DNA from 4 places in the Gulosibacter sp. ACHW.36C genome. Region 4 is predicted to be linked to each of the others. Evidence: predicted binding sites of a transcription regulator. Region 4 holds the regulator's gene; each other region holds the start of a gene.

Region 1 (4,182 bases), 410 kb from region 4:
GACGGAGTCCCGCCGCGCTAGAAGGGCGCGGGGTCGTTGATCGCGTCATAGCTCTGGTCGTCGACGGGTTTGAAGATCGGTCCGACTGGTCTTGGTTCGACGGTGACCCATTCGCCGCGTGGGGTTCGCCACCTGACTTTGCCATTGCCGAGTTGTTCGCATTCCCACGGACGCTGATGTTTGAGGGTGTGGTGTTTTGGGCAGAGGTGTCCCAGGTTTTCGACGTCGGTGTTGCCGCCCGCGGCCCAGGGTTTCGTGTGATCTAACTCGCTTTGATGGGCGGGTCTGCGGCAGCTCGGGAATAAACACACTTGGTCCCTGGCTTGCAGGAATCTGCGCATCGATGGGGTCGGGGTGCGGGAATCAACCGTTACGACGTGCCCGGTGATGGGGTCGGTGAGGATTCGTTGGAAGCATTTCGCCTTTGAGGCCATGTCGCGGGCCTCGGTCATGCTGACCGGCATCATCCCGTTCAGTGTCGCGACATCACGCGGTGCGTCCGGGTTGAGCAAGTTCAGGACCGGGATCACGATGCTCACCGTCGCGGTCACGCGCGAGTGGCCCTTGGCGTCGTACTCGCGCATGCTCTGCGGCGTCGTGGTGAGGAAGGTCTCGACGAACAGGTCGGCCATCAACTGGCGCACCGTGCGTGGGTCTTCGATGAACTCGGCATCTGCAGGGGAGAGCGCTTCCCCGCGTGCTTGTGCGTCGCGGACGCGGCACCGGTGTTCGTCGGCCTCGTTCACGTGCTCCTCACGGAGCGCTTTGGCTTGCTGCTGCATGAGGTCGTACATCGCGTGGGCCTGCAGCGTTGGGATGTCGGCGGTGATGCGCGACATGCCGAAGTCGCGGTCTTCGATCGTGACGTGGCGTGCTTGGTATTCGTGCTCGAACGCGGCCTCAAACTCCTCGGCCCCGAGTTCGGCGGCGAGCTTGCGCGCGAAGGCGTCGGTCGCGGCGACGGTCTCGCCCTTCGCAAATTCGAGCACCTTGGTCGCGTACTCATCGCGGCGCCCGTCGGGCACGATCCCCGCGTGGCGGAGGAGCGCGCGGGCATGCCGCATGGTGACTTCGGCCTCGCGGAGCGGGTCGAGCCACCCGACGAAGTCGGTGCCGAGGCGGTGCGCGTCATATGCGCGGTTGAGGAGTGCGGTGTCGGATTCGTTCGTGTGGATCCCGAACTCGGCCACGATCGACCGCAGGTTCAACCGCAGCAGATCGTCGGGGCTCGCGACCGAAGAACGTTCCTGAAGTTGCGTGTAGGTGCGGTGCTCGGTGACGGTGTAGGCCTGCGCGAGGCCCATCATCTTCATGAACGCGCCGACTTGTTCGAGTTTCGCCCCGTTGAGCACCATGCCTTCGATCGCGGCGAGCGCGTCGTTGAGTCCGTCGGTTTCGGGTGGCGGGGTGGTGCCGTCTGGCCGGTGCTTCGGTGCGCGACGGCTCGGCTTGTCGGGCGCTGCGTTTGGGCTGGGTGGAGGGCTGGTGCCGTCTGGCCGGTGCTTCGGTGCGCGACGAATCGGCTCATCAGCATCAGGGTTGGAGTTCGGTGGGGGAGTCGTTGCGGTCATCGGGCGTCACCTCCTCGAAGGTGCGTCAATGGGGGAACCGTCGTAGCAAATATATACGCATGTAGGCAAAATTGAAAGCGAACATACGTTCTAATGTTGCCGGCGTCGATGTTCGAGGTTTCGAGCATCCACGGGCCGGTTTTCGACCTAGGTTCACTCTCGCACGAGCCCCCGACATCAACGGGCCGTTTGAGTGACTCGCGTGGTGACGATTGGTGCTCGGGCTACTTCGTCGGCCTCGACCTAGGTCGCGTTGCTCAATGGAGTACTGATCGCGATCTTGCCGTGGACGTGGCGGCTGCGCTGGTGTGAGATCGCGTGATGGAACTGGTCGAGGGTGTACGTTGCGGCGACGGGGCTGCGCAAGGGCTTGGCAGAGATCAATTCCAGGACTCGGTCGAGCGCATCGGGAGCTGCGTTGACACCATTGACCTGAACGACGCCGACGGGCGCATCTTGCACCTCGATGGTGACCACGCGGTGTGGCGGGACGCCCGAACGGATCGCAATCTGAGCCGTCCGTCCCCGCGATGCCCAGCACCCCAGCCTTGAGTTTGGAAACTGTCGGCGGTTGGCGGTGCAGGCTCGGGTGGTTTTCATCGAGGACGATCGAGGTCGCAACGGCGATGCTGATGCGGACCTCCGTTGCCAGTAATGGTCGCGTCTCGATGCGCGCGAGTCTCAGGTGATTGGTGTCACCGAACTGATCCAGAACTAGCGCAGAACCCATGACTTGCCCGACGCTGCTCCTCGCGCGCCTGTTCCGCTGGCTTACGAACGACTGACTTCCCAGCCGCACCGTCAAACAGCGTCAAGCGCGCCCCGCTCTCGTATCCACCGGCTTAGGCTTGATTTCATGACTGAGGAACACCCGCTTACTTCCGATCCGACCGTCAGCCTCACGCGCGAGCTCATCCGTATTGACACGCAGAACTGGGGCAATGGCAAGAGCTCGGGGGAGCGGGAGGCCGCGGAGTACCTCGCTGAGCGCCTCCGCGCGCTGAACACCGAGCCGGTGTTGTTCGAGTCTGAGACGAACCGCACGAGCGTCGTGGCGCGCATCCCTGGCCGAAACCCGGACAAGCCCGCGCTCGTCGTGCACGGCCACACCGACGTGGTGCCGGCCGACGCCTCCAACTGGAGCGTCGACCCGTTCGCTGCCGAGGTGCGAGATGGCTGCATCTGGGGGCGTGGCGCCGTCGACATGAAGAACATGGACGCCATGATCGTCACGGCACTCGACAACATCATCGCTTCGGGCGAGTTGCCCGAGCGCGAACTCATCGTCGCGTTCTTTGCCGACGAGGAAGACGGCGGCAAGCTCGGCGCCCACTGGGCGGTCGACAACAAGCCCGAGCTCTTCGCGGGTGCGACCGAAGCGATCAGCGAGGTCGGCGGCTACTCAATCAACATCGACGGTCAGCGCGCCTACCTCCTGCAGACCGGCGAAAAGGCCATGATCTGGTTGCGCCTGCGTGCGCGCCGCCCCTCCGGCCACGGCTCGAAGGTCGTGCCGACGAGCGACAACTCGATTTCCGAGCTCGCCCGTGCCATCGTGCGCCTCACCGAGCACGAGTGGCCGGTGCAGCTCAACGAGACTTCGACCGAGATGATTGACGCGCTGTGCGAGCTCACCGGCGCGGATGCAGAACAGGTTTCGCCAGATGAACTCGCCCTCCGCGGTGGCTTCGCGGCGGCCTGGCTGCGCGCATCCCTGCGCACCACCGCGAACCCGACCATGCTCGATGGCGGCTACAAGCACAACGTGATTCCCGAGACGGCGTCAGTTGCGATTGACGTGCGCCCACTGCCGGGCGAAGAGGATGCGGTGCTCGAGCAGATCCGCGAGATCGTCGGCGACGGCATCGACGTCGAGATTGACTGGCAGGCGATCGGCGCCCAGGCGCCCTCGACGGGCCCGCTCGTGGACGCGAGCCTCGCATCCCTGCGCGAGTACGACCCCGAGGCGAAGATCATCCCGTACCTGCTGCCCGCCGGTACCGACAACAAATCGCTCGCGCGCCTCGGCATCAACGGCTACGGCTTCGCCCCGCTGCAGCTTCCGGCTGAACTCAACTTCCCGGCCATGTTCCACGGCGTTGACGAGCGAGTGCCGCTCGAGTCGCTCGTGTTCGGCCGCCAGGTGCTCGAACACTTCTTGCGCACCTACTAGCCGCCGCGCGTCTCCCACAGCTTCTCGGGGAGCCTGGGCGTAAGATCAACGGCTGGCATTAGGCGACCGAAAGGATCAACGCACATGGGCTGGTTGGAGGCGATCGTTCTCGCCATCGTGCAGGGGCTCACTGAGTTTCTGCCGATCTCCTCGAGCGCGCACATCCGCGTTGCGGGGCTCGCGATGGGCATGGACGACCCGGGAGCGACCTTCACCGCCATCATCCAGATCGGCACCGAGCTCGCGGTCGTCGTCTACTTCTGGCGCGACATCGTGCGCATCATCACGAAGTGGGTGCAATCGCTCACCGGCAAAGTGCCGCGCAACGACCCCGACGCGCGCATGGGCTGGCTGATCATCATCGGCTCGGTGCCGATCGTGCTGCTCGGCGTGCTGCTGCAGGACCTCATCCGAAGCCAGTTCCGCTCGCTGTGGATC
Region 2 (4,182 bases), 1.3 Mb from region 4:
ATCGTGCGCCAGGCCGCGCCGCTCGTGCAGTCGCGCATGCAGCTGCTCGGCGAGACGCCGGGTCTGCTCGGCTTCCTCTTCGTGTCGACCGACGACCTCGTGTTCGAGGACGACGCGCTCAAGACGCTCAAGGACGGCGCGCTCGACGTGCTCGCGGCAACCGCCGAGTCGCTCGAGGGCGTGAGCGAGTGGGCGACCGAGCCGATCGAGGCCGCGATGCGCGCGAAGCTCATCGACGAGCTCGGCATCAAGCCGCGGCTCGCGTTTGGCCCGGCCCGCGTGGCCCTGTCGGGCCGCCGCATCTCGCCGCCGCTGTTTGAGTCGATGGAGCTGCTTGGTCGCGACGCGACGCTGGCGCGCATCCAGAAGCTCCGCGACCACCTGAGCGCCTAGGAGGCCGCTGTGACCATCGCGCCGGAAGACCACTACGAGGTCGTCATCGTCGGTGGCGGCCCCGCCGGGCTGCAGGCCGCGCTGCTGCTCGCGCGGCAGCTGCGCCGCGTGCTGGTGCTCGACGGCAATCGACCGCGGCACTCGGCGACGATGGAGGCACACGGGTTTCTCTCGCGCGACAACATTCCGCCGAACGAGCTGCGCGCCGCCGGCCGCGAGTCGGTTGAGGCGTACGAGAACGCCGAGATTCAGTTCGCACAGGTGACGCGGATCTCGCGTGATGGCGAGGGCTTCCGGGTCGAGGCGAAGGGCGTGCGCGGTTCGCGTGCGCGGCTCGTGCACGGCGAGCGCGTGATTCTCGCGACCGGACTGAAGGAGATCTTCCCCGAACTGCCGACCCTGCGCGCGTACTACGGCACGCACATCCACTCGTGTGTGGTGTGCGACGCATGGAATAAGCGCGATGCGTCGATCGCGGTGTTCGGCGTGCCGAGCGCGAAGACGCTCGCGTACCGGGCGGCGCAGCTGTCGCGGATTGGCTCGCACGTCACCCTGTTCGCGAATGAGGAGCAGGTGCACGAGGTCGATGCCGAGCGGCTGCGCTTGCTCGGTGTGGCCGTCGACCGTCGCGACATCGAGGATGTTGTGGGGGAGCGCGCGACCATGACCGGCGTGCGTACCGTCGATGGCGATGTGGTGCCGGTGGAGGCGGCCTTCGTGCTGCCGGCGTTCGAAGCGCAGATCGGTTTTCTCGACGACGATCTGCGGCCCGATCTGGATGCCGAGGGGCTCATCGTCGCCGATAATTTCGGTCGCACCCGCGTGCAGAACCTCTACGCGACCGGTGAGCTCACCGCGCCGGGCCCCGAGGTGCTCATCATCTCGGCGGGCAAGGGTGCGCGTACCGCGATCGCCGCGCACCGCGACGCCATCGGGTTCTAGAACGGCGCCGGGTCGTCGGCGTACTTGAACTCTGGGCCCAACACCGGGCCCATCGGTTCTGGGTAATCGATGAACACATGTCCGAGTGGCGAGGTCCACTCGAGCACGCCGCCGCCGAGATGTCGTACTCTCCATGGCTTCCGGTGTTTCTGTATGTGGTGGCATTTGCAGAGGTATTGCAGGTTTTCGGGCACGGTCTTGCCGCCGATTTCCCATGGAACCGTGTGATCGAGTTCGCATTTGGCCGCGGGCCGGCGACAACCGGGGTGCCGGCAAGTTTGGTCTCGTGCACGTAGGTAGTGAGTGAGCGAAGCAGTCGCGACGCGCGTGTCGGCGGTGATGACGTGGCCGTTGATGGGGTCGGTGAGGATGCGCTCGATCGAGGGCACGTCGCCGAACCAGTCGCGAGCCTCATCGACGCTCATCGGCTGTGTTCCGTTGAGTGTCGCGATGTCGCGCGGCGTCTCAGGGTCGCGAAGTGCGAGCACAGGCACGACGATGCTGATGTTGGCCTCCACTCGCCGCTTACCGGCGGACTTGCTCTCGAGAATGCCTTGCGGGGTGGAGGTGAGCAGGGTGTCGAGGAGGAGGTCTGCACGGATCTGCTCGATCGTGCGTTCGTCGGGCAGGAACTCGGCAGAATCAGTGTCGGCTGCATCTTCGTCGTTCGAAGCCCTGAGCTCGGCGATCTCGCGCTTGTTCTCGTCACGCAGGATCTTGGCCTCGGTGGTCAGGAGGTCGAAAGCGGCGTTCGCGAAGCTGGAGGGAAGGTACGCCGAGAGCCAAGACATGCCGTTCTCGACATCTTGGATGACGACGCGGCGTTCTTTCACCTCTCGTGCATGATTCGCTTCGAACTCGCTTGCCGCATGTCGTGCGGCTAGGCATTCGGCGTATTTCTCGGTCTTGCCGGGGAGGTGGTTCTTGGCATAGTTGAGCACCTGCTCGCCGAAAGAATCGATGACTTCGTCGGGCAGGTCTTTCGAATGCCGCAGCACGGAGTCGACTTGTTGCTTCGACACCTCGCCAGCGCGCAACGGCTCGAGCCAAGAGGGGAACTTCGAAGTGAGTCGGTGTGCGGCGTGCGCGCGTGTGATCAGCGCGGTGTCGCTGAGGTTGAGGAGGGCGCCGTAGGAGCCCATGATCGAGCGCAAATTGTAGCGAAACAGCTCGGCATATGCCCCGCGCCCTGGGTGTTCCGCACGCTCGGCGTGTGACCGCTGCTCGGTGATAAGGAATGCGGCGGAGAGTGCCTGTGCCTCGGCGGCGTCTGCCTTCCCGCGTGCTGCCTTCACTTCTACGAGGAAGTCGCCGATCTGCTGCAGTGGCTCGTTAAGTCCATCAGTCTCGGGAGGAGGCGTGGCAGCGCCGAAGTAGTCGTCGGCTGGTGGAGTAGATGACATCGAACTGTACCTCCTTCGCGGGTGACTCAATTCTCGCACTATTAGAACGTAAATGCAAGAGAGAATTTCATGTGATTAGAACAAACATGCTAATTAAGGTCAGGTGCTTTAGCGTGCATCCTCTCGTCGTGCGAGCCGAAGTCATGTGGTGCTGAAGCAAGCACACCACGGGCCTACGACATGGAGTCAGTGTGGCTGAAGCTCGACATGCTGCTGCCTGGCTCGGCGCAGCGTCTTCATGCTGCCTAGTCGAGCTTGCCGAGTTCGAGCATGGTGTCGGCAAGGATGCGCAGTTGATTTGTGCGCACGCGTTGCGAGTTCGCGGATGCGCTGATGCCGATGGCCTCGGCGGCACGCTGGTTGTCGAGGCCGTCGAGCAGGAGGCGGAGGCTGTGGCGCGCGCCGACGCGGAGCCGCGCGAGCTGCGCATCCACGAGCTGCGCGGTCGCCGGTGCCAGTGAATTACTTTCGGAGCGACCGTCGACGATGCCGGTGCGGATGCCGGGGTATTGCGGGTCGGATTCGAGGGTTTCGACGGCCTCGATCGCTTCGCGAGCGCGCCACCAGGCGCTGCCATCCTGGATGTTGCGCTGTTCGTCGATGACGCGCACCTCGCCGCCGCCGAGCCCGAAGCGTAGCTCGACCGCGCCGTCGAGCAACAGGCGCAGGTGGTAGCTCGCGGTGAGGGCGGCGCCGAGCGTGCGGAAGATGCCCTGCAGTTCGTCGCCAACGGTGGGGTGCACTGGCTCGAGTGCCGCCTCGGAGTCGAGCTCCGGCAGCGCTGCCAAGATCGCCGCGTGTGTCGTCGAGCGGTCAGAGCCGCGCGAGTCGACGATGTCGACGAGCAGCGCCACACATGAAGAATTTGCCTTCATTTTGCTCATATGAAGACTTTACCTTTATTTCGCCGAAATTTGAAGGACTGGCGTGCTGGCGCGAGGTTTCGGGGCCCACGTTTGGTCGTCGATGTCGGGGGCGTCTGATTCACTTGAGGAAGCTGCAGTGAGCTGGCGCACCTCAATGTGTGTCGGGTGAAACTGCAAGAATCAATAAGTCGGTGCACCCGCCTGTACGTGATGCGCGGCAATCCTTCATCTTTCAAGAATGAAGGAAACACCTGCACGCCCTCACCGTGCTTCAGCCCTGAAAACCGCACCAAGGAGGCGACATGGACCCCCTCGAGCTCCTGCTCAAGGCCCTCATCATCGCCGCTCTTGGCGTGGTCGCGCTGCTTGGCAACCCGGTCGTGCGTCTCCTGCTGCGCCGCATCGACGCGCCGCAACCGTCGGCCGAGGCGGGCCTACCGCTGCTCGAGACCGGCCGCGTGCTGCGCGGCGGCCGCTGGATCGGCATCCTCGAGCGCGCCGCGGTCTACGCGACGCTCGTCGCCGGCTTCCCCGCGGGCCTCGCGATGATCATCGCGATCAAGGGCCTCGGGCGATAC
Region 3 (4,182 bases), 1.0 Mb from region 4:
GAGATCGCGCGTGCGTATGCACATCGGGACGTGGCGCAGTTTGGTAGCGCGCCTGCTTTGGGAGCAGGATGTCGCAGGTTCAAATCCTGTCGTCCCGACCAATTTGCTGATGTCGCGATTCGGACAGAGCTCTCCCTTAGAAGGGAACAGGGTCTTCGAGTGGTTTGAACACCGGGCCGACGCGTGCCGGTTCGACCGTGATGGTTTCGCCGTAGGGCGGGATCCATTCCATTTCTCCGTTGCCCTTATGCCGGCACCTCCACGGCTTCTGATGTTTCAGCGTGTGGTGGCGCACGCAGAGGTGTGCCATGTTGTTGACGCTCGTTTTGCCACCCGCGGCCCAGGGGTGCGTGTGATCGAGTTCGCTTTGGGGTGCTGGCCTGCGGCAGCCCGGGAATATGCACGTTTGGTCGCGAGCTTGCAGGAATCTGCGCATCTCGGCGGTCGGTTTTCGTGTGTCGACGGTGAGCGCGTGCCCGGTGATCGGGTCGGTGAGGAGCCGATGAAAACAGGACGCCGTGCCCGCGATCTCGCGAGCTTCGACCATGCTCATCGGGTTCAGGCCGTCGATGGTGGCGACATCACGCGGTGCGTCGGGGTTGAGCAGCGACATGACAGGGATGACGATGCTCACGTTGGCGGTGATTCGAGCCGCGCCTGCGGTGTGCGACTCGAGGATGCTCTGCGGCGTCGCGGTGAGTATCGTCTCGATGAACAGGTCGGCGCGGATCTGGTCGAGCGTGCGGGGATCCTCGACGAATTCCGCATCGACTGTCGACAGAGCGGTGCCCGTGTTCGCGGCCTCGCGCACACGCTGACGGTGTGCCTTTGCGTCGTCGCGGTGCTCGTCTCGCAGCACGATCGCCTGTTTCGTGAGCAGGTCGTAGAGCGCGTGCGCTTCGCCAGTTCGGACGGTCGCGGTAATGACTGACATGCCAAAGTCGAGGTCTTCGATCGTCACTCGGCGTTCGGCGTATTCACGCTCGCAGGTCTCCTCAAACTCCGCCGCCCCGAGTGCGGCGGCGAGCTTCTTCGCGAAGGTCTCGGTTTGTCCGACCGTTGCCGTGCGAGCGAAGTCGAGGACGCGCTCCGAGAACTCGTCTCGACGGTCTTGGGGGACCTTGTTCGCGTGGCGCAGAAGCGCTCCGGAATGTTGCATGGTCACTTCGACCGTTTGCAGAGGCTCGCACCAGTTGGCGAACTCTGTCGTCAACCAGTGCGCGTCATAGGCACGATTGATGAGCGCGACGTCGGACAAGTTCGTCGGCACTCCGAAGCTTGCGAGCACGGAACGCAGATTGAGGCGCAGTTGGTCGTCGTAGTTCGCAACATAGCTGCGCTCGTCGGTCTGCCACTTCGTGCGCAGTTCCGCACCCTCGTACGCCCTCGCCAGAATCAGCGCCATCGCGAACTCGCCGGCTTTCACAGCGTTGAACACATCGACGAATGTGCCGGTCATGTCGCTGAACAGTTCGTTCAGACCGTCGGTCTCGGGCTCGGGTGTGGTGCCATCGGGTCGGTGCTTCTTTGCGCGGCGGGGCTGCTCGGGGGAGTCATTGTCGGGAGACGTTGCGGTCATCGGGCGTCACCTCCTCGAAGGTGCGTCAATGGGCGAACCGTTGTAGCAAGTATATACGTATGCCAGTGAAATTGGTAGCGAACAGATGTTCTAAATTCGTCGCCGTGAACGTTCGGCGCTTCGATCATCCGTGAGCCATTCCTGGCTCAGCCTCACTCTCGCACGAGCCTCCGACATGCGCGCTAAACCGCCGAAACCAGCCGACTCCAGCCGACTACCCCCGCCGCGCCCGTCGCACCGCCCACGGCACCAACACGACAACAACACCCAAAAGCGAGCCAATCACCGTTTCAATCAACCGGTCGTACACGAGCCCATCCGCGCGCACCGACCCGCCGCTCCCAACCGTCGCCAGTGCAATCGAAACGAGCGCCAGGGGAGTGACGAACACCTGCCCGAGCCCGTACGACCGCAGCACGAACAGCTCGGTCAGCCCCTGCAGCAGCGCGATCACGAGAATGAGCACCCACACCGGCGTCGCCAACCAAAGAATCGGTGCGGTGCCAAACAGCCCGAGAAACGTGCCGATGATGCGGTGAAAACCACGGTTCACGGCGTGCTTGGTCGTGTGGCCGGCGAGCGGCACCACCGCGGCGAGCTGCGCCCAGTAGGTGTGGTCGATGTTCCACGGCCCGCTTAGCGAAAGCGAGACGCCCCCGGCCGCACCCGCAGCGACGAAGTTGAGTCCAGCATCCGTCAAGAACGTGGCATGCGGCCGACCCGCGAACGTCGCCTCCCGCGGCCAGACAATCGGCTGCCGAAAGCGCCGACCGAGCAGCCGCGACGACATGCCCATCAACACCGCCCAGGCAATCACCACCAGCGTTGCGAGCGCGGCCTCCCACAGCACCGGTTGCTTCGGCACGGCAACCACCGCGCCAAAGGCGAACACGTTGAAAATCGCGCCGCCGGGCCGCAGCTGCCAATACTGCGCCACGAGTGCGCTCAACCCGGCCATCACCGAGGTGCACAGCACGGCGATCCAGACTTCACCCGGCACCCCGTCGAGCAGCCGTGCCATGATCGTCGCCGACATCAGCGTCGCGAACATGAGCACGCCGGCGCGCAACTGCATCCGCAGCCGCGGCCCGTGCTCGAGATTGCGCCCATAGATGCCTGGAAAAGCGGCGAACGACACGAACACGACGAGGTCGAGCCGGTCGGTCAGCAGCAACACCAATAGCGGCACGAGCACGGTAATTGTGCAGCGAATCGCCACCTCGTGGTCTCGATTCGCCGGGTCAATGCGCAGCACCGAGGTAAACGGGTTCACTTCGGTCCACGCACTCTCGGGCTTCCGCTCGGGATCCTGGCCGGTGCTCGGTGACGTCAATTGCGTGGCTCCCTTCGGTTCGTGCGATCGGCAGCCTCGGGCACACATCCTCGGGATGCGCCCAACGGCAGCGGCACCGAGGCGAGCAAAGTGACGCGACCACCTACTGACAGCGCAACACCGCGGAATCGATGGCAGGCAGCACGGAGACTTAACGTCTTCATAACGATAGCCCCGCACGCGCGACTCGCTTGAAAGCGCAAGGATCCGACGCCCCTCGAAGCACCCGACATCGCCGCGAAACCGGCCGAATCGGGCTTCCCGGCGCCTGTCGGAAACACTCAAGTCGGTAGTATTGCGTTGCTATTGAGCCGTAATTCGGGCGCCCCGCCGCCCAAATTGCGCCGCGGTGAGCACTGCGCTCCCGCGCCATTTGCGGTGAAACCCGCCGAGTTCAAGACCCGATGTCATTGCTCGGCGATGTGCGACACCGCACCGAATCAAGCGGATGCCGTGGAGCATCCCTCGTGCGCGATTTGCGTGCGCGGCAACGACTAACCCAAAAGGAGCGTTCGTGCCAGACACAGCCATCTCGGTCGAGCACCTGTACAAGGTGTTCGGCAGGCAGCCCAAGGAGGCTGTTGAGCGTCTTAAGCAAGGCGCCACTCGCGATGATCTCGCGCCTGCCTCAACGGCAGCCGTGATCGACGCGAGTTTTGACGTGAAACCGGGCGAGATCTTCGTCGTCATGGGTCTGTCGGGTTCCGGAAAGTCGACGCTGATCCGGATGCTCAACGGCCTCAACCCGACGACGTCCGGCTCGGTCAAGGTGCGCGGCCAGGAGATCGTCGGGGCGAACCCGGCGACGATTCGCAAGATCCGCCGTGAGCACATCTCGATGGTCTTCCAGCACTTCGCGCTCTTCCCGCACCGCACGGTGCTCGAGAACGTGGCGTTCGGCCTCGAGGTCCAGGAAGTGCCGAAGGACAAGCGGGAGGCACAGGCCCGCAAGGTGCTCGAGACTGTCGGCCTCGATCAGTGGGCCGACTCGTTCCCGAACGAACTCTCGGGCGGCATGCAGCAGCGCGTCGGCATCGCGCGCGCCCTCTGCGCCGAGACTGAGATCCTGCTCATGGACGAGGCCTTCAGCGCGCTCGACCCGCTGATCCGTCGCGAAATGCAGGAAGAGCTTGTCGACCTGCAGCAGCAGCTCGGCAAGACCATCGTCTTCATCACCCACGACCTCAACGAGGCCATGTTCCTCGGCGACCGCATCGCCGTGATGCGCGCGGGTGAAATCGTCCAGATCGGTACCCCCGAGGAGATCCTC
Region 4 (4,182 bases):
ACGCACTGCGCGAGCGCCTCGTCGAGCGGCACGAGGGCGTCGCCGTAGCGCGCGATGCCGCGCTTGTCGCCGAGGGCCTCGCGGATCGCCTCGCCGAGCACGATCGCGGTGTCTTCGATGGTGTGGTGCTCGTCGATGTGCACGTCGCCCTTTGCCTCGATCGTGAGATCGGTGAGCGAGTGCTTCGCGAAAGCGGTGAGCATGTGGTCGTAGAACGGCACCGAGGTGTTGATATTCGAGGCGCCGGTGCCGTCAAGATTGAGGCTCAGGCGGATGCTTGACTCGCTCGTGGCGCGTTCGACGGTGGCGGTACGGGGTTCGGTCATGCGCTGACTCCTTCGGAACCAGTGAGCTGCAGCTCGGGTCGGGCGGCGGTGATCTCGGCGAGGGCCGAGAGGAACGCGTCGGTTTCGGACTCGGTGCCGGCGGTGACGCGGATGCAGTCGGCGGGGCCGGTGTTGCGAATCAGGATGCCGCGGCGCACGAACTCCTCGAACATTTCGGCGGGGTCGGCGACGCCGCCGATGAGCACGAAGTTCGCGTCGGAGCGGTACGGGCGGTAGCCAAGCGCGGCGGCTTCGTCGACGATGCGGTCGCGCTGGCTGCGGATGCGGTCGACCTGCGCGAGCATCGTGTCGCGGTGCTCGAGCGCCGCGATCGCCGCGGCCTGCGTGATCGCCGAGAGGTGGTAGGGCAGGCGCACGAGCCGCACGGCGTCGGCAACGGCCGGGTCGGCGGCAAAGTAGCCGAGGCGCACGCCGGCGAAAGCGAAGGCCTTCGACATGGTGCGAGAGATGACAAGCCGCGGGCGCCCCTCGAGCAGGCTCAGCGCAGTGGGCGCACCGTCATGACGGAACTCGGCGTACGCCTCATCGACGATGACGATGCCGTCGGTCGCGTCGTAGGCGGCCGCGATGGTGTCGAGGTCGAGCGGGGTGCCCGTGGGGTTGTTCGGCGTGCAGAGCAGCACGACGTCGGGACGCTCGGCCTCGATAGCTGTGCGCACGCGTTCGGGGGTGAGTTCGAAGTTCTCGTCGCGCGGTGCTGCGACCCACTCGCTACCGACGCCCTTCGCGAGCAGCGGGTACATCGAATAGGTCGGGGCGAAGCTCATGATCTTGCGGCCGGCGCCGGCGAAGGCCTGGAGCAGCTGCTGCAGCACCTCGTTCGAGCCGTTTGCGGCCCAGATGTGCGCGGGGGTGAGCCCGTGGCCGAGGTAGTCGGCGAGGCGCTCGCGGAGCTCGGTGAATTCGCGGTCGGGGTAGCGGTTGAGCCCCGGCAGGGTGAGCGAGATGCGCTGGATGATCGACAGCGCGACGGCCTCCGGCACCGAGAATGGATTCTCGTTGACGTTGATGGTGATCGGCAGCGCGTCCTGTGGCGCGCCGTACGGCGTCAGCCCACGCAGGTCGTCGCGAATCGGGAGGTCTTCGAAGCTCGTCACCCCCTTATCTTAGGCACCCGGAAACCACCGCGGGCGCCGCCTCCGGAAGGGGTGGCTGCGGCGCCCGGCACGGAAATGGTGGTGGTGCGTGGCTTCCGGACCGCGGCCGTGTCCGCGGCCCGGAAATCTGTGGGGTCTAGTAGTTCGGCAGCGCGAGCTCTTGGCCGGCCTGCACCGAGGAGCTCTCGAGCAGGTTGAGGCGCATGATCTCGTGCACGACGTCGCGCACGTCGTGGCCGTCGGCGATGTCGTCGGCGATGCTCCAGAGCGTCTCGCCCGCGAGCACCGTGTGGTGTTCGAACGTGGTTGCGGATGCGCTGCTCGTGTTCGAGGCGAGCGCGGCGGGAACCTGGGCGATGCCAACCCCGATGCCGAGGGCAACTGGAGCGAGCAGAACGGCGCCGAGCAGGCGACGACCACGGCTCGTGAGCCGCAGGCGGGGCTGCGCGGTGGCGCTGGTGCGTGCAGTGAGAGCAGTCATGTTGGTCGCTTCCTTTCGACGTGCATGCGAAGCGCATGCGAACATCTGTTTCGAATATAGATTCGACTTGTTCGAAAAGCAAACACTTTCTCGAAAATGAGGGCGACACGCTCGAAAAGATGTTTGAGTCCGGTGCTGATGCCACGTAGGGTGACTTCAACGGAACACAGCTGACCACGGGCCTACGACATGGCCGCGTGACCACCACCTCAGGAGGGCCGATGGCCAAGCAGATCAAGCCCCTGTCGGACACACAACAGCGCATTCTCTCGTTCATCGCGACGTTCCAGAACAGCAATGGCTTCGCCCCGAGCATCCGAGAGATCGGCGACACCGTGGGCCTGATCAGCTCCTCGTCGGTGGCCTATCAGCTCAACCAGCTCGAGAAGCGCGGCTACATTCGCCGCAACGCGAACCAGGCCCGCACCATCGAGCTGCTCGTGAACGTCGCCATCGACGAGGTCGAACCGAGCATCACGCCCGGCCCCACCGCGCTCGTGCCCCTCGTCGGGCGCATCGCGGCCGGCGTGCCGATCACGGCCGAGCAGCAAGTCGAAGAGGTCTTCCCGCTCCCCCGCCAGGTCGTCGGCGACGGCGAGCTGTTCCTACTGCTCGTGTCGGGCGACTCGATGATCGACGCCGCGATCTGCGACGGCGACTGGGTCGTCGTGCGACAGCAGCCAACCGCGAACAACGGCGACATTGTGGCCGCAATGCTCGACGGCGAGGCCACCGTGAAGGTGTTCCGCCAGCGCGACGGCCACACCTGGCTGCTGCCGCGCAACTCGAACTACGAGCCGATCCTCGGCGACGAGGCGACGGTGCTCGGCAAGGTCGTCGCGGTGCTGCGCTCGGTCTAGCCGCTCGCCCTAGTTCGTTGTCGTACTAGTTGTCGTAGTCGACCCGCGGCAGGCTCAGCACCCGTTCGGTCGACTCCTCGACGCGGGCGCGCGGCTTGTGCCGCACCGTGGGCTTCTTGCCCTCGGGCGCCGAGCGGCCGGCGACTCTGAACTCTTCGAACAGGCCCATCTGGTCGGGATGCACGCGGGCGCGCAGGTGCGTGCCGTCGGTGTCGTGCAGCTCGCGCAGCACGCCGCCCTGGTCGTGCAGCATCGACACGAGATCGCCGCGCTGGTACGGCACGACGAGTTCGACCTCGATCTCGCGCATCGGCAGCATCTCGGCGATGCGCTCCTGCAGCTCCTCGACGCCCTCCCCCGTGCGCGCCGAAACGAACACCGAGTTCGGCTCAAGGGCACGCAGCATGAGGCGCGTGTCGGCGTCGATGAGGTCGGCCTTGTTGAAGGCAATGAGCTCGGGCACGTCGCGCGAGTCGATCTCGGAGATGACCTCGCGCACCGTGCGAATCTGGCCCGCCGGGTCGGGGTGACTCGCGTCGACCACGTGCACGAGCACATCCGAATCGGCCACCTCTTCGAGCGTCGAGCGGAACGCCTCGACGAGCTGGTGCGGCAGGTTGCGCACGAAGCCGACGGTGTCGGCGAGCGTGTACGGCCGGCCCTCGGGCGTCTCGGTGCGGCGCACCGTCGCGTCGAGCGTCGCAAACAGCTGGTTCTCGACGAGCACGCCAGCGCGCGTGATGCGGTTGAGCAGCGACGACTTGCCCGCGTTCGTGTAGCCGGCGATCGCCACTGAGGGCACGAGGTTGCGACCGCGCTCGGCGCGCTTCGTGTCGCGCGAGGTCTTCATGCCGGCGATCTGGCGGCGCAGTCGCGCCATGCGGGTGTGGATGCGGCGGCGGTCGAGCTCGATCTTCGTCTCACCGGGGCCGCGCGAGCCCATACCTGCGCCGGCCGAACCGACCTGGCCACCGGCCTGTCGCGACATCGACTGACCCCAACCGCGCAGGCGCGGCAGGAGGTACTCGAGTTGCGCGAGTTCGACCTGCGCCTTACCCTCGCGGCTCTTGGCGTGCTGGCTGAAGATGTCGAGGATGACGGCGGTGCGGTCGATGACCTTCACCTTCACCTGGTCCTCGAGTGCGCGGCGCTGCGAGGGGGCGAGCTCGGTATCGGCGACGACGGTGTCGGCGCCAACCGAGCGGACGATGTCGGCGAGCTCCTCGACCTTGCCGCGCCCGAGATAGGTCGAGGCGTCGGGATGCGGGCGTCGCTGCAGGATGCCGTCGAGCACGGCCGCGCCGGCCGTCTCGCAGAGCGCGGCGAGCTCGTGCATCGAGTTCTCGGCGTCTTCGATCGTGCCGGCGGCGTAGACGCCGATGAGCACGACCTTCTCG

The links. Region 4 encodes LexA, which represses DNA repair genes until DNA is damaged. Its sites were predicted from a motif close to TCGAACANNTGTTCGA; they were not measured.
Region 1: a site for LexA is predicted at 1,649-1,664, ahead of M3M28_RS06345 (HNH endonuclease signature motif containing protein). Genes of this name have one in related genera too.
Region 2: a site for LexA is predicted at 2,815-2,830, ahead of M3M28_RS02155 (HNH endonuclease signature motif containing protein). Genes of this name have one in related genera too.
Region 3: a site for LexA is predicted at 1,657-1,672, ahead of M3M28_RS03395 (HNH endonuclease signature motif containing protein). Genes of this name have one in related genera too.

What each region holds. Positions count from the first base shown of each region.
Region 1 covers NZ_CP097160.1:1,377,646-1,381,827, reverse strand. The annotation lists gene M3M28_RS06345 (HNH endonuclease signature motif containing protein) at 18-1,571, opposite strand; gene M3M28_RS06340 (zinc-binding dehydrogenase) at 1,815-2,048, opposite strand; gene M3M28_RS06335 (M20/M25/M40 family metallo-hydrolase) at 2,428-3,744, shown strand; gene M3M28_RS06330 (undecaprenyl-diphosphate phosphatase) at 3,829-4,182, shown strand, end outside.
Region 2 covers NZ_CP097160.1:497,516-501,697, forward strand. The annotation lists gene gltX (glutamate--tRNA ligase) at 1-393, shown strand, start outside; gene M3M28_RS02150 (NAD(P)/FAD-dependent oxidoreductase) at 403-1,335, shown strand; gene M3M28_RS02155 (HNH endonuclease signature motif containing protein) at 1,332-2,630, opposite strand; gene M3M28_RS02160 (SatD family protein) at 2,984-3,622, opposite strand; gene M3M28_RS02165 (hypothetical protein) at 3,907-4,182, shown strand, end outside.
Region 3 covers NZ_CP097160.1:762,458-766,639, forward strand. The annotation lists tRNA gene M3M28_RS03390 (tRNA-Pro) at 25-101, shown strand; gene M3M28_RS03395 (HNH endonuclease signature motif containing protein) at 137-1,579, opposite strand; gene M3M28_RS03400 (FUSC family protein) at 1,794-2,852, opposite strand; gene M3M28_RS03405 (quaternary amine ABC transporter ATP-binding protein) at 3,427-4,182, shown strand, end outside.
Region 4 covers NZ_CP097160.1:1,783,196-1,787,377, forward strand. The annotation lists gene hisB (imidazoleglycerol-phosphate dehydratase HisB) at 1-326, opposite strand, end outside; gene M3M28_RS08270 (histidinol-phosphate transaminase) at 323-1,444, opposite strand; gene M3M28_RS08275 (LysM peptidoglycan-binding domain-containing protein) at 1,581-1,925, opposite strand; gene lexA (transcriptional repressor LexA) at 2,147-2,785, shown strand; gene hflX (GTPase HflX) at 2,811-4,182, opposite strand, start outside.